3 regions of the Marichromatium sp. AB32 genome follow, and region 1 is predicted to be linked to each of the others. Evidence: predicted binding sites of a transcription regulator. Region 1 holds the regulator's gene; each other region holds the start of a gene.
The links. The regulator sigma-54, encoded in region 1, starts transcription at its own class of promoters, with help from an activator protein. The targets are predictions, from matches to a motif close to TGGCANGNTNCNTGCTT.
Positions count from the first base shown of each region.

Region 1 (9,840 bases):
GACTGCAGCAGGATCGAGACCTTGGGCGAGTCGCTGCCGACGAGGTGGGCGCGGACCAGGTCGCGTAGTTCGTGCACATTGGTGTGGGTGGTGTCGATACGGATCTCGGCGCAGCGGCCGATGGCCTCGAGCAGACGGCGCTCGAGGCGGATGGCCTCGTCGAGCGAGCGGTTGCCGCGGGTGAGCGGGTGACGTCGCCGGGTCTCGCTGAAGCGGCGCTTGAGGGTGTCGGTGTCGGCGTCGAGGAACATCACCCGACAGTCGATGCCCTGGGCGCGCGCCTCCTCGATTAGCTCCGCGAGCCGACCGAGCGCGCGCGGGCTGGTGCGCGCGTCGATGCCCACCGCGGTGCTGGAGAAGCCGTCGTCGGGGGCCTTGCGCAGCCCCGCGACCAGGTCCTTGAGCAGGAACAGCGGCAGGTTGTCGATGCAGTAATAGCCAAGGTCCTCGAGCGTATGCAGGGCGACGCTCTTGCCCGAGCCGGACAGGCCACTGAGGATGACGAGTTTCATGGGCTGCGGGTTGCTCCGGGCCGGTCCCGATCGAGGTCGGGAGCGGTGCTAGGGTCTGGATCCGGGGCCGGGCGGGTCGGGGCGGTCGAGACGGATCGCCCGCGCCTGCCGGTCGATGAAGTCGACGCCGGCGTCATAGCCACGGATACGTAGGATCTGGTGGCGCACTGCCGCTTCCACCAGGATGGCCAGGTTGCGTCCCGGCGCCACCGGCATGGTGATGGTCGGGATCGCCACCCCGAGCACGTCGGTTGCCGAGAGGCTGCCGGTGAGCCGGTCGAGACCGGCGATCTGTTGCTGGTCGAGGGGTTGCAGATCGATGATCAGGTTCAGCGTCTTGCTGCGCTGGACCGCGCCCTCGCCGAACATCGCGCGGATGTTGAGGATACCCAGCCCGCGCACCTCGAGGAAGTCCCGCAGGGTCTCCGGGCAGGTGCCCTCGATGGCCTCCGGGGCGATGCGCGCGAAGCGCGGCGCGTCGTCGGCGATGAGCCGATGACCGCGGGTGATCAGGTCGAGCGCCAGCTCGCTCTTGCCCACCGCCGGATCGCCGACCAGCAATACCCCCATCCCCAGCACCTCGATGAAGACGCCGTGCAGGGTCTGGCGCTCGGCCAGGGCGTGGGTGAGAAAATAGCGCAGGTGGTTGATCAGCTCCTCGTCGCCGAGCGGCGAGCCGAGCAGCGGGGTGTCGTGCTCGGCGGCGAAGGCGAAGAAGGCGGGGTGGGGCTCGAGGCCGTCGGCGAACAGGATCGCCGCCGGTTGCTCGGCGAAGAGTTGCTCGAGGGTTTCCTCGAAGGCGGTGCGTCCCAGTGCCTGGAGATAGCGCTGCTCGGCGCGCCCGATCACCTGCAGACAGTTGGGGTGGATGCAGTTGAGCGAGCCGATCAGCGACTCGCGCGAGCGTGCGCGCTCGGGCCGGCGCAGTGGGGAGCCTTGTTCGGGCTCGCCGTTGAGCCAGCGCAGCTGCAGCCGCGGGCCGGTCTGTTCGAGGAGTGACTGGAGGCTGTCGAGCATGGCCCAGGTCGGCGTGGCGCTAGCGCGCCTCGCTCGTCTCGATCAGTTGCAGCACGCTCGCCGCCGAGCCGGCCTCGCGCAGCGCGGCGCGGGTGGCCGGGTCGCTGAACATGCCGGCGAGCCGGGCGAGCAAGCGCAGATGCTCCTCGGTGGCGCTCTCCGGGACCAGCAGGGCGAAGGCGAGATCGACCGGCTCGCCGTCGATCGCGTCATAGTCGACCCCGGTGCTGGTGCTGACGAAGGCTCCGAGCACCTCGTTGATCTCCTTGATGCGGGCGTGCGGCAGCGCCACACCGTGACCGAGTCCGGTGCTGCCGAGTCGCTCGCGCTCGAGCAGACGCTCGAAGACGAGTTCGGTGTTGAGACGGGGGTGGTCGTTGGCCAGCAGCTCGGCGAGCGTCTCGAGCAGCCGCTTCTTGCTGGCGATCTCGGCACCGCAGCTGACTCGGGCCTCGCTGATCAGGTCTGGACTGAACATCGGTCAAGGCTCCTGGTGGTCGCAGGGACAGGGGCGCTGGGCGGTGACGGTGTCCGGTGTCCATACCGGCGGGTGATCGGGGCGCGTGGTCGTGGTCATGGATTCTGGGTGTCCTTCGAGTCGTCGGAGCCCGCAGGTGTCGATATCGGCTCGGATCTCAGGGTCTCAATGCAAAACACCCCGAACGGCGCGATCACGGATCCGTTCGAGGTGTCGGTGCGTCGGTCCGGCGGGTGTCGGGTGTCCCGACGCCCCGCCGACGCATGGGCCATCAGGCCGTTGCCGGGCTATTCGGTATCGGCCTCGGCGTCGGCCTCGGCTTCAGAGTCGGCCGCCTTCGGGCCGGGTGCGCTGCGATAGTCGTTCTTCTTCTCCTTGTGGCGCAGGATCTGGCGATCGAGCTTGTCGGTCAGGCCGTCGATCGCGGCATACATATCTTCATGCACGGAGTCGGCGAAGAGCTTCCCACCATTGATGTGCAGCGTCGCCTCGGCCTTCTGGTCGAGCTTCTCAACGCTGAGAATGACGTGGGCATTGGTGACGTGGTCGAAGTGACGCGCCAGGCGTGCGAATTTGCTGTCGACGTAGTCGCGCAGTGCCTCGGTGATGTCGACGTGATGACCCGTCAGATTGATTTGCATCATTGGACTCCTTACAGGGGTTCCAAACAGCCTGCTCATGCCAGGCGTTTGCGCTCGTTCGAGGCTGGAATACCCATGGCCTCGCGGTACTTGGCGACGGTTCGACGCGCGACCTGGATGCCGCGATCGGCCAGTTCGGCCGCGATCTTGCTGTCGCTCAAGGGTTTTCTGGCGGGTTCGGCGGCGATCAGCTTACGAATGAGCGCGCGGATCGCCGTTGATGAACACTCCCCACCAGAAGTGGTGCTGACGTGGGACGAGAAGAAGTACTTGAACTCCAGGGTGCCCCTCGGCGTATGCATGTATTTCTGCGTGGTGACCCGGGAGACGGTCGACTCGTGCAGCTCGAGCGCCTCGGCGACGTCGCGCAGCACCATCGGCCGCATCGCCTCCTCGCCGTGCTCGAAGAACGCCTGCTGCATCTCCACGATCTTGGCGCCCACCCGCAGCACGGTGTCGTTGCGGCTCGCCAGGCTCTTGATGAACCAGCGCGCCTCCTGCAGGTGGTTGCGCATGGTGACGCTGTCGCTGCTGGTGTCGGCGCGCCGGATCAGCCGGGCGTAGTCTGCGTTCACCCTCAGTTTAGGTGTGGATTCCGGGTTGAGTTCCACCGACCAGCGACCATTCTCTCTGCGCACGAAGATGTCGGGTACAACGTACTCCGGGGGCTCCTGCGCGATCAAGTCGCCGGGGTGCGGGTTGAGCTGGCAGATCAGCGTGAGTGCACCACGAATCTCGGGCTCGGTCTGCTTGAAGCGGCGCATCAGCGCGGCGATGTCCTTGCGCGGCAGGTGCTCGAAGCCGTCGCGACAGATCGCCAGCGCGAGGTCGCGCTGCGGGGTCTCGGCGGGGAGCTGCCGCAGCTGGATCTGCAGGCACTCGGCGAGATCGCGGGCGCCGACCCCCGGGGGATCGAACGACTGCACCCGGTGCACCATGGTGGCGATCTCCTCGAGGCTGATCTGATCGTCGCCGATGGTGCTCAGCAGCTCGTCGAGATCGGCCCGAAGATAGCCGCGCGCGTCGATGGCATCGATCACCGCCTCGGCGATCATCTCGTCGCGCTCGCTCAGCCGGATCAGGTTGAGCTGCCAGAGGAGGTGATCGTGCAGGGTCTGAGGGCGGCTCTGGTGGAGGAAGGGGTCGAAATCGGCGTTCTCGGCGCTGCCCTGGGTGCTCGGCGGTAGATAGCCGTCGTAGACATCGGCCCACTGGGTGTCGACCGGGAGCTCATCGGGGATCTCGTTGGTCTCGCCCTGGAGCTCACGCTCGGCGCTGCCCTGCTCATCGCTGGGCGGGGACTCGTGTGCGCCATTGCCGCTGTCCTCTCCGTTGGCGGCGAAGCGGTCGGCCTCCTCGGCCTCCTCGAGCATCAGGTTGGAGTCCAGCGCCTCCTGGATCTCCTTCTGCAGCTCGAGCGTCGACAGCTGCAGGAGGCGAATCGCCTGCTGCAGCTGGGGCGTCATCGTCAGGTGTTGGCCGAGGCGAAGCTGGATGGTTTGCTTCATGGATCGCCGATGCGTCTTGCGTCTGTCTCTATGCCGGGTCGATGACCGTCCTATGACGATTATAGGTCGGGTGGCAACAAAGGTGCCTGAGTCACGTCAAGCGCGCCCCCTGCCGGGGCGCGATGGTCTTCATCTTACTCCCAATATGTAGCAGCGGGGCGCGGATGCTGCCGCCTACATGCTACATGGCGAAGTCGGCGCCGAGATAGACGTCGCGTACCTGCTGGTTGGCGAGCAGCTCGTCGGGGCGGCCGGCGGCGATCACCTCGCCATTACTGATGATGTAGCCGCGATCGCAGATGTCGAGCGTCTCGCGCACGTTGTGATCGGTGATCAACACGCCGATGCCGCGCTCGCGCAGGTGCGAAACGATCGCCTTGATGTCGCCCACGGCGATCGGGTCGACGCCGGCGAAGGGCTCGTCGAGCAGCATCACCTTGGGGTCGACGGCCAGCGCGCGGGCGATCTCGAGACGACGGCGCTCGCCGCCGGAGAGGCTGAGCGCCAGCGACTCGCCGATATGGGCGATGCCGAGCTCCTCGAGCAGCTGCTCGCAACGCTGCTCGCGCTGCTCGCGGTCGAGGTCGCCGCGGGTCTCGAGGATCGCGAGGATGTTGTCGCGCGCGCTGAGCTTGCGAAACACCGAGGGCTCCTGCGCCAGATAGCTCAGTCCGGCGCGCGCGCGCGCATGCATTGGCATCAGGGTGACATCGTGCTCGTCGAGGGTGATGCGCCCCTGGTCGGCCGGGATCAGCCCGACGATGAGATAGAAGCAGGTGGTCTTGCCCGCGCCGTTGGGGCCGAGCAGCCCGACCACCTCGCCGGCCTCGACCTCGACGCTCACTCCCCGCAGGACCTCGCGGCTGCGATAACGTTTCTTGAGCTGTTCGGCGCGCAGTACGCTCATCCGTCGACCCCTGTCATGACTCCTCCTCGGGGGTGATGGTGATCCGCACCCGACCGCTGCCGCCGGCACGGAAGTGTTCGCGGGCACGGTCGTAGACGATGTGCTCGCTGGCGACGCGGTCCTCGCCCTGGATCAGTACCGCCTCGTCGATCAGCACCAGCTCGTCGCGGTCGGTGTCGAACTCCATGCGCCTGGCGAAGGCGCGGACCTCGCCCTGGTCGTCCTCGAGCAGTTGACGGAAGCGCGCCGGGGTGCCGATGGCGATGATCTGGCGCGGGCGGCGGTCCTCGCGGTGATAGACGGTCATGTGGTCGGCGTGCAGGCGCATGCTGCCCTGGGTGACCTCGACGTTGCCGACATAGATGCTGGTGCCCTCGGCCTCGCGTACCTCGACGTCGTCGGCCTCGATATACATCGGTTGCTGGGGGTCGTCGTCGAGCGCGTTGGCCGGGTTCCAGCCGAACAACAGCAACAGTGCCAGCAGGCGCAGTGGAGGGCTCATGGTTGGGTCTCCTGGGTCGGGGCGAGCAGCATCCGGGTGCGACCGTGGAAGGTGGCGCGCGCCGGCTCGTCGTACCACAGCTGCATGCCGGTGGCGCTCAGCCAGTCCTCGCCGCTGGCCACCCGCACCGGCAGGTCGGTACGGGCATAGGCGCGCTGGTGCCAGACGTTGAGCTGCTCGGTCTCGATGTGCGCGGGCGGGGCCTCGGCGGTGGCGTCGCGCTCGAGATGGACGTCGCCGGTCAGCCGCACCTCCGCGCCGCCGTCGAGCACCAGCCCGTGCTCGGCGCGCGCGCGCCACGGCGGTCCGTCGGACTGGAACAGCTGCATGTGTGGGCGGTCGAGCTCGGAGAGATCCTCGGCGACGAACTGACGCAACTCGGTTGCGCTCAGGCGTCGGCTCGGTGCGCCGCTGGTGTCGGTCTCGAGCGCGGTGAACGCGTGGACCACGTAGTCGGGGACGCGGGGGCGTACGGTGGCCGGTCCCTGCGGCTGGTCGATGCGCTGGACCTGCCACCAGCCCGCGAGCCCGCTGAAGGCGAAGAAGGCGGCGAGCAGGTAGTAGCGCAGCGGCCAGTGCGCGCGGGTGCTCATGGACGCTGTCCGGCCAGTCGCGCGAGCGTCCCCTGAGCGTCCATGATCAGTTCGCAGAACTCGCGCGCGGCGCCGCGCCCGCCGTGCGCCGTGGTGTGCCAGTGCGCCTCGGCGCGTACCATCGGGTGGGCATCGGCCACCGCCGCGGCGAGCCCGACCTGGCGCATCACCGGCAGGTCGATGACGTCGTCGCCGAGATAGGCCACGGCGGCGTCCTCGATCCCCAGTCGCTCGCGCAGCTCGAGATAGGCGGCGAGCTTGTCGCGCTGGCCCTGGTAGACGTGGTTCACCCCCAATCCCTTCATCCGCATGGTGACCACCCGCGAGCTGCGCCCGGTGATCACCGCGAGGGTCACGCCGGACTCGCGCAACATCACCATGCCGTGACCGTCGCGGGCGTTGAACGCCTTGTATTCCTGACCGTCGTCGCCGAGATAGAGGCTGCCGTCGGTGAGTACGCCGTCGACGTCGAAGATCGCCAGACGAATGGCGGCGGCGCGGTTGCGGATCTCTTGCATCTCCCTGGTGACTCCTTGATGAGGAAGAAGGGGCGGGCCCCTGTGCGGCGCATTGTCGGGTGCGCGGGCGGTTTTGACCAGCGGGGGCAGTTTCAGACCACGCCCGCGCGCAACAGGTCGTGCATGTTGAGTGCGCCGACCGGGCGGCGCTCGTCGTCGAGCGCCAGCAGCGCGTTGATCGAGCGCGCCTCCATCAGCTGCAGCGCCTCGGCGGCGAGCGCGCCGGGGGAGATGGTGACACAGTCGCGGGTCATCACCGTCTCGATCCGGGTGTGGTGGACGTCGACGCCGCGATCGAGCGCACGGCGCAGGTCGCCGTCGGTGAAGATGCCGCACAGCCGCCCACCCTCGTCGACCACCGCGCTCATCCCCAGCCCCTTGCGCGAGATCTCCTCGAGGGTGGCCAGCAGGCTCGCCTCGCGCCCGACGCGGGGGACCCGTTCGTCGCGATGCATGATGTCGTCGACGTGCAGCAGCAGGCGCCGCCCCAGGCTCCCGGCCGGGTGCGAGCGGGCGAAGTCCTCGGCGGTGAAGCCACGCGCCTCGAGTAGCGCCACGGCGAGCGCATCCCCCATTGCCAGCGCCGCGGTGGTGCTGGTGGTCGGCGCCAGGCCGAGCGGGCAGGCCTCGGCCGAGACGGTGACATCGAGATGGACGTCGGCCTCGCGCGCCAGGGTCGAGTCGCGCCGCCCGGTCATCGCGATCATCGGCACCCCGAGGCGCTTGAGCACCGGCAGGATGGTGAGCACCTCGGCGGTCTCGCCGGAATTGGAGATCGCCACCACGACGTCGAGCGGGGTGATCATCCCCAGATCGCCGTGGCTGGCCTCGCCGGGGTGGACGAAGAAGGCCGGACTGCCGGTGCTCGCCAGGGTGGCGGCGATCTTGCCGCCGATGTGCCCCGACTTGCCCATGCCGGTGACCACGATGCGTCCGGCGCAGGCGAGCATGTAGCGACAGGCGGTGACAAAAGGGGTGTCGATCCGTGCGGCGAGCGCCGTGATCGCCTGGGCCTCGGTGTCGAGAACGGCACGGGCGAGATCGATGATGCGTTGGTGCTCGCCGGCATCGAGCGGCGCCAGACGGGCGCCGAGTTGTCGTCGTTCGGTCATGGTCTCGGGGATGGAGCCGATGAGTGGTCGGTCAAACCAAGAAAAATACACCATGCCACGCGGACATGTCGCATCGGGCGAGGGGGCTGTCGCCAGCCGCCAGGATTGAACCGCCAAGCCGCAAAGAGCGCAAAGGTGTTCAAGTGGTCGGCGACCAGCGGCCCGTGGTCACGTGTCCTCAAGCGCCGGCGCCAATGGTGATGGCAGGCCGTGCTGTTGTCGAGGACGCACACCCACTGGCGACTGGAGGCTGGTCGCTGGAGGCCCTACCTCTTCTTTGCGCCCTTCGCGGCTTGGCGGTTCAATCTTCTTGGTCGCTGGCCGCCCTTTGCTTGACGCCCCGCGCCGGGGCCGCGAGAATTGCCCGCTTTGGCCGACCGATGCGTCGATAGCGACATTTCACCATGATGCCAAGCCAGGGCCCAGGCGGCGCGCCGGGCGTCCGGGTCGAGGACGCGTCTGCGGGCACCAATGGAGCCGCGCGGGCATCCGCCACCGACGATGTGCTGGTGCGGGTCCGCGACCTGACCTTCCGCCGCGGCGAGCGGGTCATCTTCGACGGGCTCGATCTCGACATCCGTCGCGGCGCCGTGACTGCGGTGATGGGACCGAGCGGGACCGGCAAGACCACGCTGCTCAAACTGATTACCGGACAACTGCGTCCTGACGCCGGTCGCGTCGAGATCGGCGGTGTGGCGGTGCACGAGCTCGACAAGAGCGCGCTCTATCGATTGCGCCGACGCATGGGCATGCTGTTCCAGAGCGGGGCGCTGCTGACCGATCTCAACGTCTTCGACAACGTCGCCTATCCGCTGCGCGAGCACACCGACCTCTCGCCTTCGCTGCTGCGCAAGCTGGTATTGCTGAAGCTCGAGGCGGTGGGGCTGCGCGGCGCGCGCGCGCTGATGCCGAGCGAGCTGTCCGGCGGCATGGCGCGTCGGGTAGCGCTGGCGCGGGCGATCGCGCTCGATCCCGAGATGATCCTCTACGATGAGCCCTTCACCGGCCAGGACCCGATCTCCATGGGCGCGCTGGTGTCGCTGATCCGCCAGCTCAACGACGCGGCGAACCTCACCAGCGTGCTGGTGTCGCACGATGTGGCCGAGACCAGCCGGATCGCCGATCATGTCTATCTGATCTCGCACGGTCGGGTGGTCGCCCAGGGCTCACCGGCCGAGATCGCCGCCGAGCGCTCGACCTGGGTGCGCCAGTTCATGGACGGTCAGGCCGACGGGCCGGTGCATTTCCACTATCCGGGGCCCTCGCTGGCCGAAGACCTGCTGAGCCGGGGAGGACGCTGAGATGTTGTTCGATCCCCTGGCGCGACTCGGTCGCGGTGGGCTCGATGCCCTGGCGCGCTTCGGACGCGCCCATCGGCTGCTGCTGGCGATGGTGCTCGGCATCGGTGAGGTGCTGCGCCGGCCGCGGCTGCTGATCGCGCAGGTCTACAACGTCGGCGTGCTCTCGATGCTGATCGTCGGCGTCTCCGGGTTGTTCGTCGGCATGGTGTTGGCGCTGCAGGGCTACTATGTGCTGGCTCGCTTCGGCGCCGCCGAGAGCCTGGGGCTGATGGTCGCCGCCTCGCTGGTGCGTGAGCTCGGCCCGGTGGTCACGGCGCTGTTGGTGGCCGGTCGCGCGGGCTCGGCGCTGACCGCCGAGATCGGCCTGATGAAGGCCACCGAGCAGCTCGCCGGGCTGGAGTTGATGGCCGTCGATCCGGTGCGCCGGATCCTGGTGCCGCGGTTGTTCGGCGGGGTGTTGGCGATGCCGCTGCTGGCGGCGGTGTTCAGTGCCGTCGGCGTGATCGGCGGCTATTTCGTCGGCATCGGGCTGCTTGGCGTCGACGCCGGCGCCTTCTGGAGCCAGATGCAGTCGGCGGTCGATTTTCGCGAGGACGTGGTCAACGGTGTCATCAAGTCGCTGGTGTTCGGCGTGGTGGTGACCTGGATCGCGCTGTTCCAGGGCTATGACTGCAGCCCGACCTCCGAGGGCGTGAGCCGCGCGACCACCCGTACCGTGGTGCATGGCGCGCTGGCCGTGCTCGGGCTCGAT
Region 1 is NZ_RHFJ01000016.1:22,291-32,130, forward strand. It holds gene rapZ (RNase adapter RapZ) at 1-512, opposite strand, end outside; gene hprK (HPr(Ser) kinase/phosphatase) at 561-1,529, opposite strand; gene EBL85_RS07055 (PTS sugar transporter subunit IIA) at 1,549-2,007, opposite strand; gene hpf (ribosome hibernation-promoting factor, HPF/YfiA family) at 2,295-2,648, opposite strand; gene EBL85_RS07065 (RNA polymerase factor sigma-54) at 2,684-4,156, opposite strand; gene lptB (LPS export ABC transporter ATP-binding protein) at 4,338-5,063, opposite strand; gene lptA (lipopolysaccharide transport periplasmic protein LptA) at 5,077-5,565, opposite strand; gene lptC (LPS export ABC transporter periplasmic protein LptC) at 5,562-6,158, opposite strand; gene kdsC (3-deoxy-manno-octulosonate-8-phosphatase KdsC) at 6,155-6,676, opposite strand; gene EBL85_RS07090 (KpsF/GutQ family sugar-phosphate isomerase) at 6,769-7,788, opposite strand; gene EBL85_RS07095 (ABC transporter ATP-binding protein) at 8,193-9,089, shown strand; gene mlaE (lipid asymmetry maintenance ABC transporter permease subunit MlaE) at 9,091-9,840, shown strand, end outside.

Region 2 (9,840 bases), on a different contig from region 1:
CGCCGGCCAGGAGCAGATGGGCCCCGGTGTCGTCGATCACCTGCGCCTGCTGACTCGCCGGGCTGGTCATCAGGATGGCGTCCTCGCCGAGGTATTGACGCGCCTTGGCCTTGTCCGCCTCGGTCGACTTGCGCACCGAGGTCGCCACCACCTCGATGCCCAGATCCTGCAACGCCGAGGCGATCGACCAGGACTTGTTGCCGCCGGTGTTGAGCACCGCCTTCTTGCCGGCGAAGACCGCCCGGTAGGGGATCAGCTTCTCCTCCAGTCGCGCCTCCTCGCGGGCGATCAGCGCGCGGGTGCGGGCGATCAGGTCGGCATCGCCCAGCGCCTCGGCGATGGCCAGGATGCTGTTCGAGGTATCGGTCATGCCGTAGAAGGAGCAGGAGATCCAGGGAATCCCATATTGTTCCTCCATCTTGCGGGTCATGGAGATCAGCGACTTGGCGCAGACGATCACATTGAGCTTGGCGCGATGGGCGGTGCGGATGCTGGCGATGCGACCGTCGCCGCTGAAGGTCGAGCGCACGCGGATGCCGAGCTCTTCGAGCAGATGACGGTAACGCCACAGCTCGCCGGTGTTGTTGTGCTCGCCGATCAGGTTGATGTCGAAGGGGGTGGTGTCCTCCGGCTCCTTGGTCCCGATCAGGTGGCGCAGCACCGCCTCCCCGGCGATGCGGCTGCCCAGATTCTTGGCACCGACGAAGCCGGGGGCATGCACCGGCACGCAGGGCGTGCCGTGTCTCTCGCTGCCCTGCCTGCAGACGGCGTCGATGTCGTCCCCGGTCAGCGCGGTGACACAGGTCGAGTAGACGAAGACGGCCTCGGGCGCATAGTGCGTGATGACATGGTCGATCGCCTCGGCCAGCTTCTTCTCGCCGCTGAAGACGACATCGTTGGTGTTGATGTCGGTGGCGAAGCCGGTCTGGGTCAGGTCGCGACCGGGCCAGCTCGTCGGCGTCAGACGCGTCTCCCAGGCCCCGCCGACGCAGGACATGGGACCATGGATCAGGTGGGCGGCATCGGCGAAGGGAAACAGGGCGATCTGCGCGCCGTCGAGGGCGCAACCGCCGGTGGTGGCCCCGGGCGTGGGCGTGTTGCAAGGTCCTTTCTTGTGGCCCTTGTTGTGTTCGCAGGCGCTCTCGACGAGCAACTCTTTGATCTTCGGTTTTGACGACACGAGCAGGCCTTCCATTCAGAGGGTTCCGGATCGGCAGAATGGCCCTGACGGCGCTTCCCCCGCTTCTTCATCCATCGGTTCGAGAAAGTTGTGAGAAAAGGGACATTCTTCGATGAGAGAAAAGCGACAATCGATCATCAATTTCCCCAGTGACGGCATTGAACGGCCCCGCACGTGAGTCTGCTTGCACGATCAATGCCATTTTCAGCTCCTGCACGATATCGATGGCCCTTGGGGACCGGCGCAGGGATCCCGCCCCGGTCCGATCGAGACAGCCCCCCGCACACCTAGCCGATCTCTGCCCGTTCACCGGGCGACGAATGGTGTCGCCGCACGGTTTCATTTCTCCTCGTCACACGCACATCGACCGGCAGGCCGTCCGGCTCGTAACCCCCCGGGTTCGAGCAGACGACCTGGAGCGGCCGTTCTCCCCACCACAGATGACATTCAATGGATGGAAGACACCGATGAAACCGACCCGCATGTTGCGACGACTCTCCACACCCGGCGCCCTGGCGCTGATGCTCTCGGCGCCGCTGCAGGCGACCACCGAGCACGACAACGAGGTCTTCTTCGCCATCACCGGGGTGAAGAGCTTCGAGTTCACCGAGACCGGTCACTCGGTGAGCAAAGGTCAGCCCTACAGCGGCGTCACCTCCGGGGTGAGCAAGGACGGGGAAGAGGCGCGGATCGTGGTCAAGGCGGGACGCCACAAGACGAAGGCGGTGGCGCAATGGTTCAAGGACGCGGTGAACGCGGGACCGGGGCAGACCCTGGCGTGTGACAGCAAGGGCAACTTCCCCGACGAGCTGAACTTCGCCGTCGAGGGCACACTGGAGATGCAGATCGGCGACAAGCAGATCACCTGCAAGGACATCCTCATCGCCCAGGGCAGTTTCACCACAACCAACAACTGGTGGATGGGTGGACCGCAAATGCAGGGCGCTCACGTCTCGCTGAGCGGCGCCACGCTCCAGACCTGCTCGGCCAAGGGATCGCTGCTGCCGGTGGCGGTGCTCTTCAGCCCACAGACGCCCTGCGCCAATCATTTCAACATCAGCATCGGATCACTCTGAGGGGACGGACACGTCCCGCCTCGGCATCGAGGCGGGACGCGCTCATGCGTCCGGCTTGGCCATGCCGACGAGGGATCAGAGAAAGAAAAGAGGAGAAAGAAAAGGACACCCAGTTACCGATCGAGAAAAGCGGGGGAAAAGCGGAAGGGGGGAAAGGGACACCCAGTTACCGAGTTATCGCGAAGCCCCCACCCTACGGCACCACCTCGGCCATGTTGCCAGGGAGCAAAGGGACACCCAGTTATCGAGTTACCGCGAAGCCCCCACCCTACGGCACCACCTCGGCCATGTTGTACCATCGGGGTCGGCCCGAGTCAGGACACCCGGTCAGCGCATGCCGTTACGCAAGCCCCCCGAGAAGGACACGATCTCCATGCAGCTGGTTCGCGAGGCGCTGCAACAGTGCTGCGAACCGGGCGCGCCCACCGATGCGCTGCTGGCCGCGGCCGGTATCGATCCCGCGCGCTGGACGTGCAACGACGCCCGCGTCTCGGCCGCCGCCTATGGCCGGCTGTGGCGGCTGCTCGCGCGTCGTCTCGACGACGAGTTCTTCGCCATGAACCCGCGTCGGTTGAAGTGCGGCAGCCTGGCCTTCCTCTGTCGCTCGTCGATGGCGCAGGAGACGCTCGAGGCGGCGCTGGCCTCGGCGCTGGCCTTCCTGTCGCTGATGCTCGATGCGATGTCGGCGCGGCTGGTGCGCCAGCAGGGGTTGGCGGAGATCGTGCTGCACGAGGGGGACGCCCCTCCCCGCCGGGCCTTCACCTATTTCACCTATTGGATGATCGTGCACGGCGCGGCCTGCTGGCTGTCGGGGCGACGGATCCCGATCCTGGCGATCGATCTGCGCTGCCCGGCGCCGGCGTTCTGCGACGACTACCGGGTGATGTTCTCGGAGAACCTGCGTTTCGACCAGCCGCGCACGCGGATGATCGTCTCGGCCGACTGTCTGGACCTGCCGGTCAGGCGCAGCGAGGCCGAACTCGCGCACTTCCTCGCCCAGGCCCCGGCCAACATCCTGGTCAAGTACCGCGACCCGCAGAGCCTGGCGAGCCGGATCCGCAACGATCTGCGCCAGCTGCCCGCCGAGCAGTGGCCGCGGGCCGAGGTCCTGGCGCAGCGGCTGCACATGTCGACCTCGACCCTGCGGCGGCGTCTCGCCGAGGAGGGACAGACCTATCAGGGGCTCAAGGACGGCGTGCGCAAGGAGCTGGCCATCGGCTGGCTGGCCGAGCCGCAGCTCGGCTTCGCCGAGATCGCCGAGCGGCTGGGCTTTGCCGATGTCAGCTCCTTCTACAAGGCCTTCCGCAAGTGGTGTGGCTCGAACCCGGGGCACTATCGCAGCCTGATCCTCGACGCCACGGACTGATCCCGGCCACCAGCCCGCACCCAGCGCGCCCGACGCCCGCCCATCGACCCGAGCGCGCCCCAGCCCATCAGCATATTCGAATAATCGACAACTCCACCCCCTTTGTTCAAATCGCTCAGACAACTTGAGTCCTTCGACCATTGTCCGCCAACCCGCGCCACGCCAGTATCACGACGGCATGACCGCATGCTCCATGCGGATCGATCCCAATCACCAAAAGGACGCGGGGGACACCGGCGATGCGCGACTACCAAGCAGCGATCACGCAGTTCGATCATCGAGGGGCCGCCGAGGCGGCGCTCTCGGGCAGCCTCAGGGCGCTCAATGCCTGTATCGAGTGCTGCGACCGACATGCCGACTCCGACGACATCGCCCTGTTCTGGGAGGGCGAGGACGGCCGCAGCGCGACCCATACCTTCGCCGAGCTCAGGGACCGCGCCGCACGGCTGGCCAACTTCCTGCGCGCGCAGGGCGTCGGCCAGGGCGACACCGTCGCCGGGCTGCTGCCGCGCCGGGTCGAGCTGCTGATCACCGTGCTCGCCACCTGGCGTCTCGGCGCCGTCTACCAGCCGCTCTTTACCGCCTTCGGGCCCAAGGCGATCGACTACCGGTTGACCACCTCGGGGGCCAGGGTGGTGATCACCGACGGCCACAACCGCGCCAAGCTCGACGGTATCGAGGCCTCGCCCCAGGTCGTCACCATCGACACCCCAACGAATGGACGGGATCACGACTTCTGGACCGTGCTCGAACAGCACTCGAGCGACTGCGCACCGGTGATGCTCGACGGCGAGGCCCCCTTCCTGCTGATGTTCACCTCCGGCACCACCGGACCGGCCAAGGCGCTGCACGTGCCGCTGAAGGCGATCGTCGCCTTCCAGGGCTATATGCGCGACGCGGTGGACCTGCGCCCCGACGACGCCTTCTGGAACATCGCCGATCCGGGCTGGGCCTATGGCGTCTACTTCGGCGTCACCGGCCCGCTGTCGCTGGGGCACGCGACGACCTTCTACGAGGGCCCCTTCACGGTCGAGAGCACCAGCCGGGTGATCGAGAAGTACGGCATCACCAACCTCGCCGGCTCCCCCACCGCCTATCGGCTGCTGATCGCCGGGGGCGAGACCTTCGCCGCGGCGGCGCGCGGTCGGCTGCGCGTGGTCAGCAGCGCCGGCGAGCCGCTGAACCCGGAGGTGATCCGCTGGTTCGCGCGCCAGCTCGATGTGGTCATCCACGACCACTACGGCCAGACCGAACTCGGCATGGTGCTGTGCAACCACCACGCGCTGCGCCATCCGGTGCATCTCGGCTCGGCCGGGTTCGCCTCGCCGGGACATCGCATCGTCGTGCTCGACGAACAACAACGCGAGCTGCCGCCGGGCCAGCCGGGCATCCTCGCGCTCGATCGCAGCCAGTCGCCGCTGTTCTGGTTCGGCGGCTATCTCAACGCGCCGACCAACGCCTTCATCGGCGACTACTACCTCAGCGGCGACACCGTGGAACTCAACCCGGACGGCAGCATCAGCTTCGTCGGGCGCAGCGACGACGTCATCACCACCTCGGGCTATCGCGTCGGGCCCTTCGACATCGAGAGCGCGCTGATCGAGCATCCGGCGGTGGTCGAGGCGGCGGTGGTCGGCAAACCCGACCCGGAGCGCACCGAGGTGGTCAAGGCCTTCGTGGTGCTCGGCCCGGACCATGAACCGGCGCCCGAGCTGAGCCCGGCAGAGGTCGAGGCCCAAGCCACTGCGTTGGCCGATGAGCTGCGCCAACACGTGCGCGAGCGCCTGGCCGCGCACGCCTATCCGCGCGAGATCGAATTCGTCGCCGAGCTGCCCAAGACCTCCAGCGGCAAGCTGCAGCGCTTCATCCTGCGCAACCAAGAGATCGCCAAGATGCGCGAGGCGACCACCGAGCAATCCGCCGAGGCGCACGCCGCCTCGGCCTGAAGGAAAGAAGGAGAGCAGGATGCAGATCGAAGACAAGGTCTTTCTCGTCAGCGGCGGGGCCTCCGGGCTGGGCGCGGCCACCGCCGAGATGCTGATCGGCGCCGGCGCGCGGGTGATGCTGCTCGACATCGACGCCGCGGCGCTGGCCGAGCGGGCCGAGCAACTCGGCTGTCGCGCCAGCCGCGCCGACATCCGTGACGAGGCCGCGGTCGAGGCCGCGCTCCAGGACACCCTCGCCGCCCACGGCGCCCTGCACGGGCTGATCAACTGCGCCGGGGTCGCGCACGGCGAGAAGATCCTCGGTCGCCGGGGCCCGCACGCCCTGGACGGGTTCCGTCGGGTGATCGACATCAACCTCATCGGCAGCTTCAACCTGATGCGCCTGGCCGCGCCGCTGATCGCCGAGAACGCGCCCGACGCCGACGGCGAGCGCGGGGTGATCGTCAACACCGGCTCGATCGCCGCCGCCGACGGCCAGATCGGCCAGGCCGCCTATGCCGCCTCCAAGGGCGCCGTCGCCAGCCTCACCCTGCCGGCGGCGCGCGAGCTGGCGCGCTTCGGCATCCGCGTGATGACCATCGCCCCGGGCATCTTCGAGACCCCGATGATGGCCGGGATGAGCGAGGAGGTGCGCGCCTCGCTCGCCGCCGGCGTGCCCTTCCCGCCCCGGCTCGGGCGCCCGGCCGAGTACGCCGCGCTGGTCCGCACGATCGTCACCAACCCCATGCTCAACGGCGAGGTGATCCGTCTCGACGGTGCCTTGCGCATGGCCGCCAGATAAAGGAGTCGTCATGATGGACCAGGACCCGATCGTCATCGTCAGCGCCGCCCGCACCCCGATGGGCGGCTTCCAGGGCGTGCTCGGCGGGCTCACCGCCCCGCAGCTCGGCAGCGCCGCGATCGGCGCCGCCGTCGAGCGCGCCGGCATCAGCGCCGACAGTATCGACGAGGTGCTGTTCGGCTGCGTGCTGCCCGCCGGGCTGGGCCAGGCACCGGCGCGTCAGGCCGCGCTCGGCGCCGGGCTGGATCACTCGACACGCTGCACCACCATCAACAAGATGTGCGGCTCGGGCATGGCGGCGGCCATCCACGGCCACGACATGCTGCTCGCCGGCAGCGCCGAGGTGGTGGTCGCCGGGGGCATGGAGAGCATGTCCAACGCCCCCTATCTGCTCGATCGCGCCCGCGGCGGCTATCGCATGGGGCATGGCCGGGTGCTCGACCACATGTTCCTCGACGGCTTGGAAGACGCCTACGACAAGGGCCGGCTGATGGGCACCTTCGCCGAGGACTGCGCCGCGGCCAACGGGCTCGACCGCGAGACCCAGGATGCCTTTGCCATCGAGTCGCTGACCCGCGCCCAGCGGGCGATCGACGACGGGCGCTTCGGCGACGAGATCACCCCGCTGCAGGTGCGCATCGGCAAGGAACAGCGGCTGATCGTCGACGACGAGCAACCGCCGCGCGCCCGGCTCGACAAGATCCCCGGGCTGCGACCGGCGTTTCGCGAAGGCGGCACCGTCACCGCCGCCAATTCGAGCTCGATCTCCGACGGCGCCGCCGCGCTGATCCTGATGCGCCGCGCCGAGGCCGAGCGCCGCGGGCTGGCGCCGCTGGCGGTGATCCACGGCCACGCCGCCTTCGCCGACGCCCCGGCGCGCTTCCCGGAGGCGCCGATCGGCGCGATCGAGCGGCTGATGCACAAGACCGGCTGGTCGCTCGACACGGTCGACCTGTTCGAGATCAACGAGGCCTTCGCGGTGGTCACCCTGGTGGCGATGCAGAAACTCGCCATCCCCCACGACAAGGTCAACGTCCACGGCGGCGCCTGCGCCCTCGGTCACCCGATCGGCGCCTCGGGCGCGCGCATCCTGGTCACCCTGCTCGCGGCACTGCGCCAGCGCGGTCTGAGGCGCGGCGTGGCGAGTCTGTGCATCGGCGGCGGCGAGGCCACCGCGATGGCCATCGAGTGTCTGTAGGAGGATCCGGCCCATGCTGCCCAACGAAGAACAACGCCTGCTCGGCGAGGCCGCGCGTCAGTTCGCGCAGAGGCGTCTCGCCCCCTTCGCCGCCGAGTGGGACCGCGAGCACCGCTTCCCCGAGGCGGCCATCGCCGAGATGGGGGAACTCGGCTTCCTCGGCATGCTGGTGCCCGAGCAGTGGGGCGGCAGCGACACCGGCTATCTCGCCTATGCCATGGCGCTCGAGGAGATCGCCGCCGGCGACGGCGCCTGCTCGACCATCATGAGCGTGCACAACTCGGTGAGCTGCATGCCGATCCTGCGCTTCGGCGACGCTGCCCAGAAAGACCGCTTCCTCACCCCCATGGCCAGCGGCGAGCTGCTCGGCGCCTTCGCCCTGAGCGAGCCCCAGGCCGGCTCCGACGCGCGCCAGCTCAAGACCCGGGCGCGTCGCGAGGGCGATCACTACGTGCTCGACGGCTGCAAGCAGTTCATCACCTCGGGGCGCACCGCCGGGGTGGTGATCGTCTTCGCCGTCACCGACGCGGCGGCCGGCAAGCGCGGCATCAGCGCCTTCATCGTGCCCACCGACACCCCCGGCTACAGCGTCAGCCGGGTCGAGGACAAGCTCGGCCAGCGCGCCTCGGACACCTGTCAGCTCCTGCTCGAGGGGGTGCGGGTCCCGGTCGAGAATCGGCTCGGCGCCGAGGGCGAGGGCTACCGCATCGCCCTGGCCAACCTCGAGGGCGGGCGCATCGGCATCGCCGCGCAGTCCGTCGGCATGGCGCGCGCCGCCTTCGAGGCCGCGCGCGACTACGCCCGCGAGCGCGAGAGCTTCGGCAAGCCGATCATCGAGCACCAGGCGGTGGCCTTCCGGCTCGCCGACATGGCCACCCAGATCGCCGTCGCCCGCCAGATGGTGCACCACGCCGCGGCCCTGCGCGATGCCGATCAACCGGCGCTGGTGGAGGCCTCGATGGCCAAGCTGTTCGCCTCGGAGATGGCCGAGCGGGTCTGCTCCTCGGCGCTGCAGACGCTCGGCGGCTACGGCTATCTGAGCGACTTCCCGATCGAGCGCATCTATCGCGACGTCCGTGTCTGTCAGATCTACGAGGGCACCAGCGACATCCAGCGTCTGGTGATCTCGCGCAATCTCTGAGCAGGAGCCGCCCCATGAGCGACCGTCCCATCCAGCTGCAGATCCACGACCGCGTCGGTCTGATCACCCTCGAGCGCCCGGAGGCGCTCAACGCACTCGACGCCCGGCTGATCCGCGAACTCAACCACGCGCTCGACGACCTGGAGGCCAACCCGCGGATCGGCTGTATCGTCATCACCGGCTCGGAGCGGGCCTTCGCCGCCGGCGCCGACGTCAAGGAGATCGCCGATCTCGGCTATCCCCAGACCTATGTCGACGACCTCTGCGGCGACAGCGACCGCATCGCCGCCCGGCGCAAGCCGATCATCGCCGCGGTCAACGGCTTCGCCCTCGGCGGCGGCTTCGAGCTGGCGCTGATGTGCGACATCATCCTCGCCGGCGAGGGCGCGCGGTTCGGCCTGCCGGAGACCAACCTGGGGGTGCTGCCGGGGATGGGCGGCACCCAGCGCCTGACCCGCGCCGTGGGCAAGTCCAGGGCGATGGAGATGTGTCTCACCGGACGGCTGATCGACGCCGCCGAGGCCGAGCGCTACGGTCTGGTCGCGCGCGTCGTACCCGCCGCCCGGCTGCTCGACGAGGCGCTCGACACCGCGCGGCTGATCGCCGCCAAGTCGATCCCGATCAGCATGATGCTCAAGGAGAGCGTCAATCGCGCCTTCGAGGTCGGGCTCACCGAGGGCGTGCGCTTCGAGCGGCGGGTGTTTCACGCCGCCTTCGCCACCCACGACCGGCGCGAGGGCATGGCCGCCTTCATCGCCAAGCGCGAGGCGCGCTTCGAGGACCGCTGAGCCCTCCGTCCCCACCCACGACCCGCCGCGCGGCGGGCCGTGGCCCCGCCCCCTCCCGCCACTGCCGCGCGTTCGCCTCGCCCCTGGCCGGTCCGCGCCCGAGCGGTCCGCACGATTCGCGCATCAACACAAATCATAAAGACCAACCTGATCGCTATTGCCGATGAATCGCATGCGGCCAAACGATTAGCGCCCGATCGCCCCGCCTCCTACGCTGATGCCATACCGCACAGCCGCGACGGCGGTGCATTCCAATCGACGCATCCACGAACGGAGAGCCGCGATGAACCAGCAAACGACCCAGGGGACCGGCACGTGTCCGGTGATGCACGGCGCGAACACCACCGTAGGCGCCACCAACATG
Region 2 is NZ_RHFJ01000012.1:30,522-40,361, forward strand. It holds gene nifE (nitrogenase iron-molybdenum cofactor biosynthesis protein NifE) at 1-1,180, opposite strand, end outside; gene EBL85_RS05915 (hypothetical protein) at 1,648-2,256, shown strand; gene EBL85_RS05920 (AraC family transcriptional regulator) at 2,630-3,622, shown strand; gene EBL85_RS05925 (AMP-binding protein) at 3,862-5,568, shown strand; gene EBL85_RS05930 (SDR family NAD(P)-dependent oxidoreductase) at 5,588-6,349, shown strand; gene EBL85_RS05935 (acetyl-CoA C-acyltransferase) at 6,360-7,547, shown strand; gene EBL85_RS05940 (acyl-CoA dehydrogenase) at 7,561-8,688, shown strand; gene EBL85_RS05945 (enoyl-CoA hydratase-related protein) at 8,703-9,476, shown strand; gene katG (catalase/peroxidase HPI) at 9,760-9,840, shown strand, end outside.
Region 2: nifE (nitrogenase iron-molybdenum cofactor biosynthesis protein NifE) is a predicted target of sigma-54. The motif match lies at 1,365-1,381, and genes of this name have one in related genera.

Region 3 (9,840 bases), on a different contig from region 1:
TCGGTGAAGGCCCAGGCGTCGCGCGGATCGCGCCCGCGCAGGATCACCTCCAGCCCGCGCCACATGGTGCCGGTGGAGACGGCGTTGCGGATCACGTTGTCGTCGTCGAGGTTGACCTCACAGCGCATGTGCCCCTCGATGCGGGTGACCGGATCGACCACCACGCGCCGACCCGAGTCGTCGAGGGAATAACCGTTCGGCGTCTTCACCGTCATTCTTCACGCTCCTCGTGCTGCGCTTGATCGCGCTGTTTGGTCCGGTGCAGCGCGCTGGCCACCGCATGCGCCCCGATCGCCGCGCCCACGGTGCCGGCGGCGGCAAGACCGACGCGGTCGGCGTTGGCCTCGATGCCGAACACATGGGTATCGGTGACATGCTCGTAGAAGCTGTCCTTGTCCCAGAAATCACGCTCGGAACAGCCGATGCAGCCGTGACCGGACTGGATCGGGAAGGACACGCCGTCGTTCCAGCGCACCGTGGAACAGGCGTTGTAGGTGGTCGGGCCCTTGCAGCCCATCTTGTAGAGACAGTAGCCCTTGCGCGCGCCCTCGTCGTCCCAGGACTCGACGAACTGACCGGCGTCGAAGTGCGGACGGCGGTAGCACTTGTCGTGGATGCGCTGACCGTAGAACATCAGCGGCCGACCCTGGCGATCGAGCGGCGGTAGCCGGTCGAAGGCGAGCATGTAGGTGATCACCCCGGTCATCACCTCGGCGATCGGCGGACAGCCGGGCACCTTGATCACCGGCTTGTCGCGGATCACCTCGTGCACCGGGGTGGCGCGGGTGGGATTGGGACGGGCGGCCTGGACACAGCCCCAGGAGGCGCAGGAGCCCCAGGCGATCACCGCCTTGCAGTCGGCGGCGACCTCCTGGAGCTGATCGAGGAAGGGACGCCCGCCGATGATACAGCTCATCCCGTCCTGGGCCAGCGGCGGGTTGCCCTCGACGGCGAGGATGTAGTTGCCGCGATAACGCTCGCGGATCTCCTCCAGGATCGCCTCGGCCTGATGCCCGGCGGCGGCCATCAGGGTGTCGTCGTAGTCGAGCGAGATCATCGACAACACCACGTCCTGCACCAGCGGATGGGCCGAGCGGATGAACGACTCGGTGCAACAGGTGCATTCCAGCCCGTGCAGCCACAGCACCGGGGTGCGCGGCTTGGTCTCCATCGCCTCGGCGATGCGCCCGGCATAACTCGGCGCCAGACCGAGCGCGGCGGCGGTCAGACTGCAGTATTTGAGGAAACTGCGGCGGCTGATCCCCTGCCGGCGCATCACCTCGTAGAAGGTCTCGGTGCTTGCCATCGTCCTCCCCCAGTTGTCGACCACCCGCCCAGGACGCGCGGCCATGTCCACGGGGATTATAGGCAAATACGCGAGAACCAAAAAATGTCATTGACGGTGCATGACGCACCAGAACAAAGCCGCGGAGCGGAGCTGCCAGCCTTCAGCCCCCAGCCGCCAGCGGACGCCAGCCCTCAACGAGGGCGGCGGGGGACCGATTTGAACCACGAGGCCGCAAAGCACACAAAGAGGGCCTGAGCGGTCGGCCTTTTGACGTTCGGCGAAAACCCGACCCGAGCCGCGATCAGACAGCAACCCGCCTGAGCCGCGAGCCGAAGACCGGATGCCGCCCCCCCGGCGGACACGCCGCGCCCTCCCCCACCCGACAAAACCCTTCGCGCCTTTGCGGTTCAATCCCCTGGCGACTGGCGACTGGCGACTGGCGACTGGCGACTGGCGGCTGGCCGCTGACGACGTTCGCTTTCTCCCCGCCTTTGCGGTTCAATCCCCCGACCGAGACCGAGGATTGGGCCGACGATGACCGCGACGACCACCACCCCGACCGCCTCCCGCCAGCGCGCACCCGCGCGCGAGCTGTTCGGCTGGGCGATGTTCGACTTCGCCAATCAGTCCTATACGCTGCTGATCATCACCGTGGTGTTCGGCGATCTGTTCACCCGGGTGATCGTCGGGGACGCGCCGGACTATCGCATCGGCAATCTGCTGTGGAGTCTGGCGCTGGCGGCGAGCTATCTGCTGGCGGTGGTCTGCGCCCCGGTGGCCGGGGCGATCATGGACTATGACGCGAGCAAGAAGCGCTTTCTCTTCGCCAGTTATCTGGTCACCGTGCTCGCCACCGCCGCGCTCTATTTCGTCGCCCCGGGGCTTGCCTGGCTGGGGGTGGTGCTGCTGATCGTCTCCAACCTCGCCTACTCGCTCGGCGAGTCCTTCATCGCAAGCTTCCTGCCCGGGCTGGGCCCGCCCGAGGACCTCGGCAAGATCTCGGGGTTCGGCTGGGCGCTCGGCTATATCGGCGGCATGTGCTCGGCGATCTTCGTGCTGCTGGTGCTCGGCGAGGTCAGTGCCGAGAACTTCGAGCGCATCCGCTGGGTCGGTCCCTGGGCGGCGGTGTTCTTCCTGCTCGCCGCCATCCCGACCTTCCTCTGGGTGCGCGAGCGCGCGCGACCGCGACCGCGGCCGCTCGGCCAGGGCGCGTTGCGGCTCGGTCTGGGTCGGGTGGCGCAGACCCTCGCCCACCTGCGCGGGCACCCCGACCTGGCGCTGCTGCTGGTCTCGGTGTTCTTCTCGATGAGCGGGATCTCGATCATCATCACCTACGCCTTCATCTACGGCGCCCAGGTGATCGGCTGGGACGGCGAGGTGCGCACCCTGATGTTCGTGCTGGTGCAGATCACCGCCGCGCTCGGGGCGCTGGGCTTCGGCTTCGTGCAGGATCGGCTGGGGGCGCTGCGCACCTATCGCATCACCCTGTGGATGTGGCTGGCGGCCATCGCGCTGATCTATCTCACCCCGGAGATCGCCAGCCAGGCGCAGAGCCGCTTCGGGCTCGACTGGGAGGCGCAGCACGTCTTTCTGGTGGTCGGTTGTGTGGCGGGCTTGAGTCTCGGCGCCTGTCAGTCCTCGACCCGCACCCTGGTGGGGCTGTTCGCGCCACGCTCGCGCGCGGCCGAGCTGTTCGGCTTCTGGGGGTTGGCGACCAAGCTCGCCGGGGCCTTCGGGCTGCTCGCCATCGGGCTGGTGCAGGGGCTGCTCGGGCTGCACAGCGCGATCCTGCTCTGTCTGCTGTTGTTCGCCGCCGCGCTGTTCGGCGCCCGCGGGGTGATCGAGCAGCGCGGACGGGCACTCGCCGAGGCCCACGATCGGGGCCGGGCGCCCTGGTGAGGACGCCCGGCGCCGCGATCAGGCCTCGATCGCGATCAGCACCTCGTCGGGGCTGACCGAGTCACCCTTGGCGACGAAGACCTCGGTCACGGTGCCGGCGATCGGCGCCTGGATCTCGGTCTCCATCTTCATCGCCTCGGTGATCAGCAGCGGCTGACCGGCCTCGACCCGGTCGCCCTCGGCGACCAGCACGTCGACGATGTTGCCCGGCATCGAGGTGGTGACGTGCCCGGGCGCGCTCGGACGCGGCCGCTTGCCGGCGATCTTCTGCGCCACCGCACCCTCGGCGCCGCCGGTGAGCACCAGCTCGTCGAGGGTCTCGACCACCACCTCCTCGGGCACACCGTCGATGGTGAAGTAGAAGTGACGATCGGCCTGCCCCTTGTGGCCGGCGCCGGTGACCTTGATGTGATAGGTCTCGCCGTGGACCGCGACGTTGAACTCGGTCGGGGCGTTGGCCGCCGTCTCGCTCGGCGGCGGCTCGAGCGGCTCGGGCTGGAGGGTGCCGGCGGCGCGCTGCTCGAGGAAGGCGCGACCGATCTCGGGGAACATGGCGTAGGTGAGGACGTCCTCCTCACCCTCGGCGAGCGCGCCGATCTCGCCCTGCAGCCGCGCCAGCTCGGGTTCGAGCAGATCGGCCGGGCGGCAGTCGATGGCCTCGGCGTTGCCGATCGCCTGACGCTGCAACGCGGCGTCGACCGGCGCCGGGGCCTGACCGTAGCGTCCCTGGAGATAGCCCTTGACCTCGTTGGTGATGCTCTCGTAGCGCTTCTCGGTGAGCACGTTGAGCACCGCCTGGGTGCCGACGATCTGCGAGGTCGGGGTGACCAGGGGCGGATAGCCGAGATCCTTGCGGACCTTGGGGATCTCGGCGAGCACCGCCTCCATGCGATCGAGCGCGTTCTGCTCGCGCAGCTGGTTGGCGAGGTTGGAGATCATCCCGCCCGGCACCTGGTTGACCTGGACGCGGGTGTCGACCCCGGTGAAGTCGCTCTCGAACTGGTGGTACTTCTTGCGCACCTGGTGGAAGTAGATGCCGACCTCCTGGATCGCCTCCAGGTCCAGCCCGGAGTCGTACTCGGTGCCGCGCAGCGCCGCCACCAGGCTCTCGGTCGGCGGGTGGGAGGTGCCGCCGGCGAAGGCCGAGATGGCGGTATCGATGGTGTCACAGCCGTTCTCGATCGCCTTGAGATGGCACATGTCGGCCAGCCCCGAGGTGGCGTGCGAGTGCAGGTGCAGCGGCAGCTCGACGCTGTCCTTGAGCGCCTTGACCAGCTCGGCGGTGGCGAAGGGGGTGAGCAGCCCGGCCATGTCCTTGATGGCGATCGAGTCGCAACCCATCTCGGCCAGTTCGCGCCCCATGCGCACGAAGCCCGCGGTATCGTGCGCCGGGCTGACGGTGTAGCAGATGGTGCCCTGGGCGTGCTTGCCGGCGGCCTTGGTCGCCTCGATCGCGGTCTTGAGGTTACGCAGATCGTTGAGCGCGTCGAAGATGCGGAAGACATCCATGCCGTTGGCCGCGGCACGGGTGACGAAGGCACGCACCACGTCGTCGGAGTAGTGACGGTAGCCGAGCAGGTTCTGACCGCGCAGCAACATCTGCAGCCGGGTGTTGGGCAGCGCCTCGCGCAACCGGCTCAATCGCTCCCAGGGGTCCTCCTTGAGAAAGCGCACGCAGGCGTCGAAGGTCGCCCCGCCCCAGCACTCGAGCGACCAGAACCCGATGGCGTCGAGCTTGGGGCAGATCGGTAGCATGTCCTCGGTGCGCATCCGGGTGGCGATCAGCGATTGATGGGCATCGCGCAGGATGACGTCGGTGATATTGATCTTCGGCATGGTCTCGTTCTCGGCCGGGGCTTGCCCGGCACCGTGAGGGATTGAAGCATCGCGCGGGCAGCGGCGCCCGCGCCCCGGCGGCTAGAGCCCGGCGTGTGCGGCGATCGCTGCGGCCAGTGCCGCGGCAACATCCTCGCTTCGGCGCTTGGTCGAGTATTCGAGCAGCTCGGGATGCGACTCGACAAAGCTGGTATTGAAGCTTCCGGCGCGGAAATCCGGGTGACGCAGGATCTCCTGGTAGAAGGGGATGGTCGTCTTGACGCCAAACAACCCGGTATCGCGCAGTGCACGGTCGCCACGATTGATCACGTCGTCCCAGTTCAGCGCCCAGACGATGACCTTGGCGAGCATCGAATCGTAATAGGGCGGGACGGTATAACCGGTGTAGATGGCGCCATCGGTGCGCACGCCCGGCCCACCCGGGGCGTAATAACGCGAGATGCGCCCGAAGCTCGGCAGGAAGTTGTTCTTCGGGTCCTCGGCATTGACGCGGAACTGGATGGCGAAGCCGCGGCGCTGGATCTCGTGTTGGGCGAAGCGCAGCGGCAGCCCGGCGGCGATGCGGATCTGCTCCTCGACCAGGTCGACGCCGGTGATGGTCTCGGTGATGGTGTGCTCGACCTGGATGCGGGTGTTCATCTCCATGAAGTAGAAGCGCCCGTCGCTATCCTGGAGGAACTCGACCGTGCCGGCATTGGTATAGCCCACGGCGCGCGCGGCCAACACCGCCAGACCACCGACGTACTGGCGTTCGGCCTCGTCGAGCTGCGGCGAGGGGGCGATCTCGATCAGCTTCTGATTGCGCCGCTGGATGGAGCAATCGCGCTCGAACAGATGCACGCAGTGACCATGATGGTCGGCGAGCACCTGGACCTCGATGTGGCGCGGATTGACCACGCACTTCTCCATGAAGACCTCGGCACGGCCAAAGGCCTTGGTCGCCTCGGAGATCACCCGCTGGTAGTTGTGGCGCAGCGCCTCGGCGTCATCGCAACGCCGGATGCCGCGACCGCCGCCACCCGAGGTGGCCTTGAGCATCACCGGATAGCCGACACGCTCGGCGCAGGCCAGCGCCTCGTCGAGGTTGGCGAGGTTGCCATCACTGCCGGGCGTGACCGGCACCCCGGCGCGGATCATCGCCTGACGGGCCTCGGTCTTGTCGCCCATCCGTGCGATCACCTCGGCGCTCGGACCGATGAAGGTCAGCCCACGCCGGGCACAGGCAGCGGCCAGCTCCGGGTTCTCGGAGAGGAAGCCATAGCCGGGATGAATGGCATCGCAGCCGGTGGCCACGGCCAGGTTGACGATGGTGTGGACATTGAGATAACCGGCCAGCGGATCGCTGCCCAGGCTATAGGCCTCGTCGGCCTTCTTGACATGAAGCGAATGGCGATCCGCTTCGGAATAGATTGCCACCGAGCGGATGCCCATCTCGGCGCAGGCGCGAATGACACGCACCGCAATCTCTCCGCGGTTCGCGATCAGTATCTTTCGAAGCATTGGTTAGCCTCAGGAATGGCCGGTTCAGTGGACCGAGTCAGAACGGTGAGGATCGTTCGGCTGCACTTGCTGCTTTGCAGCAATATACCCAAAGGCGGTCTGGGTGCAAAGGATGCACACCGCGACACGGCACCGACGTCACCGAAAGGACGGCGTAGAAGCGATCAATTTCGCTGCACGGCGGCGCAGTTTAGCGCAACTTCATCGAATGCTGTCAAATGTGTTCAATCGCGTGCAACGTCTGACCGCACTGTCCGGAGGACGCGGAGGCACCGAAGATGCCCGCCCAACAATCGATTGATCCCGGGTTGGCGCAACCGTGATCGCGCCCGGGTTTTCACTCGTCTGTTTTACGCATAGCGCCAAGGCTTTCAAGATCCGCGCCCGCACCCCGCGGGCTGCCACGGCACTGCTTCACTCCCATGTGACACCGGGGTCATGACAGGCGGTAAAAAAGACAGGCTTGTCTGTTTTTCAGGGGTGTCCGAACAGCGATGGCAGGCGAGCGCGCCAGGCCGCCGCCACGGGGGAGACGTCACACCAGGGGTGTCGACTCTCCCTCACCGAGGTCCGTGACAACAGGAGCATGCGATGAAGACCAAGACGCTGATTCAGCTCAGCCATGTCCGAGGAGGCCCGGGCGGGCGTCAGCACGCGACGGCCCCGGCCCGACGGCGTCGGGACCGGCGAGCGCGGACACGCGGAACGACTGTTGATGGCGCTCGATCCAAAACCGGTCGATCTGCGCCATCTGATTGAAACGGCGCACACCTGCAGCGATCGCGCCGAGATCGTCGAACCCGGATCGGGGAGGACAAGCCCCGACCCGGGTCTTCGCCACGCCCTAGCGGCCGCGACGACCCAACCGACGCGACAGCCCCGCGGCAAGGAGCCCGCCGCCAATCAGCCCCAGCGGAGCCGGCAACGGCACCGACTGGACCGGCTGGGCCACGGCCGGCGGGAACAGCGCCTCGGTGCTGACCGCGAAGGCGAACTGGAAGGTGGTCGCCTGCTCCTCGGCGGTGCGAAAGCCCTGACACCCGGCGCCCAGCCCGAGCGCGGCGCACTCCTCCTCGTGCAGGGTGGCGATCGGTGCGACCCCGCCGCTGGCATCCTGCAGCAGCAGGCTCACCAGATACTCGTTGCCATCGTAGAGGAAGGGGATATCCAGGGTCTGCACGGCGAGCAACCCGAACAGATCAGGACAGGGGTTGGTGCTGTCGCCGGCACACGTCCCCTGGTTCGCCGTTTCCTTGAAGAAGAACTCGAAGTCCAGGGTCCGGGTATCGATGCTGGCGCCACTGGCGGGCAGCTCTGGCGTCAAGGTCAGACTGGTCGCGACACGCCCCCACTCCAGGGTCGAGTAGCGCGACGAGAGCCGATTGTTCCAGTGGGTCAGGCTGGTGCCGACGCCGATCTCGGCGGCGTCATCAGCGCTGCCGTCGACGACCGTCGCGACCGAGCCGACGGCCGGGCCGCCGCCGGTCAGGTCATTGGTCACGCCATTGCCGATGGTCAAGGCGCTGCGGTTGTGATCGGCGTCGGTGCTGGGGCTACGGAAATCAGGCGTCACCGTTGTGCCCCAACACCCAAGCCAAGTATCCATACCGGAACAATAAGATCCGCTCCCCCAGGACAACTCGCTGCCGGTGACCTGAATCTCACCACTCGACCCTGAGAACCGATTATCTACGAAACGTGCATCGGCGCTGTATCCCCACTGGGTCACCACCGGTCCGGCGACCGCGTTGCCCAAGGTCCCTAGCACCAGGGCAGCCAGCGCCATCTTTTTCATCACCATTCGCTTCATCATGTTGACTCAACTCCGTTGTCTTCCTTGTGCCGGGGCGGATCCATCCTCGCGGAGCATCGTGCGCCGCACCGGGGCCATCCCGTCTCGCAACGATGGCGCGCACCCGACTCGACACTTAGAGCACGCCCCATGCCATATAAAGACAACCAACTGAAGGCTAAAAGGTTTCTTCAAAACCAGCACACCACGAGCAAAAGCGAGCACGAAAACCGTAAAAAAAACCGACGACTGCCCTGCCCGTACTCATACAGAACGGCCCCCGCCGCCCCGTCTGCACATCCGCTCATGCTGTGCGAGAATTCCACGCTTGTCGAAATGACGAGGACCCGTTCGTGAACCAGGCCACATCCGCCACCCTGCACTCCCCGCTCGAACCACCGCTGCCCGAAGGGGCGGGTGAACGCAGGTGCTGGGGCGGGCTGCACGGGGCCGGCGCGGCGCTCGCCATCGCCACCGCCGCCAGACGTCACCCCGGACTGGTGCTGGCCCTGGCCGAGGACGTGCAGGCGGCGCGACGGCTGCACGCCGAGCTGGGCTTCTTCCTCACCGGCAGCGATCTCCCGGTGCTCGGCTTCCCCGACTGGGAGACCCTGCCCTACGACGTCTTCTCGCCCCTGCCCGAGCTGATCTCGGAGCGGCTGCTGACCCTGCACCGTCTGCCGGGGCTGACCCGTGGCGTACTGGTGGTGCCGGTGGCGACCCTGCTCCAGCGCCTGCCGCCGCGCGACTATGTCGACGCCCACTCGCTGGTGCTCGCCTGCGGCGACCGACTCGATCTCGACGCCACCCGACTGCGACTCGAACACGCCGGCTACAGCTGTGTCTCGCAGGTGATGGGACACGGCGAATACGCGGTACGCGGCTCGCTGCTCGATGTCTTCCCGATGGGCGGGCAGCAACCGCTGCGCATCGACCTGTTCGACGACGAGGTCGAGAGCATTCGTCTGTTCGATCCCGAGACCCAGCGCTCGCACGACCGCATCGAGCAGGTGCGGATGCTGCCGGCGCGCGAGTTCCCCTTCGACGAGCAGGCGATCGCCGGCTTCCGCAGCCGCTATCGCGCCAGCATCGAGGGCGATCCGCAACGCAGCCTGATCTATCGCGAGGTCTCGGAGGGGCGCACACCGGGCGGCATCGAGTCCTATCTGCCGCTGTTCTTCGACGACACCGCCACCCTCTTCGACTATCTGCCCGCCACCACCCTGGCGATCGAACCGGCGAGCGGTCGCGAGGCCGGCGCGGGCTTCCTCGCCACCGTCGCCGAGCGCCATGAGCAGCGTCGCCACGACGCCGAGCGCCCGCTGCTCGCCCCCGCGCGGCTCTATCTCGGCGCCGACGAACTGGCCGCCGCGCTCAACCGCATGCCCGGGGTGAACTACCGCACCGCACCGTTCGACACTCGCCCCAAGGGCTATGCCGGGGTCGACAACTTCGCCACCCTCGACCTGCCAGCGCTGGAGCTGCAGGCCCGCGCCGCCGAGCCGGCGCAGGCGCTGCAGCGCTT
Region 3 is NZ_RHFJ01000039.1:21,964-31,803, forward strand. It holds gene EBL85_RS12045 (nickel-dependent hydrogenase large subunit) at 1-215, opposite strand, end outside; gene EBL85_RS12050 (hydrogenase small subunit) at 212-1,306, opposite strand; gene EBL85_RS12055 (MFS transporter) at 1,823-3,187, shown strand; gene oadA (sodium-extruding oxaloacetate decarboxylase subunit alpha) at 3,206-5,023, opposite strand; gene EBL85_RS12065 (acetyl-CoA carboxylase biotin carboxylase subunit) at 5,105-6,523, opposite strand; gene EBL85_RS12070 (THxN family PEP-CTERM protein) at 7,368-8,336, opposite strand; partial or broken gene EBL85_RS12075 (transcription-repair coupling factor) at 8,669-9,840, shown strand, end outside.
Region 3: EBL85_RS12070 (THxN family PEP-CTERM protein) is a predicted target of sigma-54. The motif match lies at 8,455-8,471, and genes of this name have one in related genera.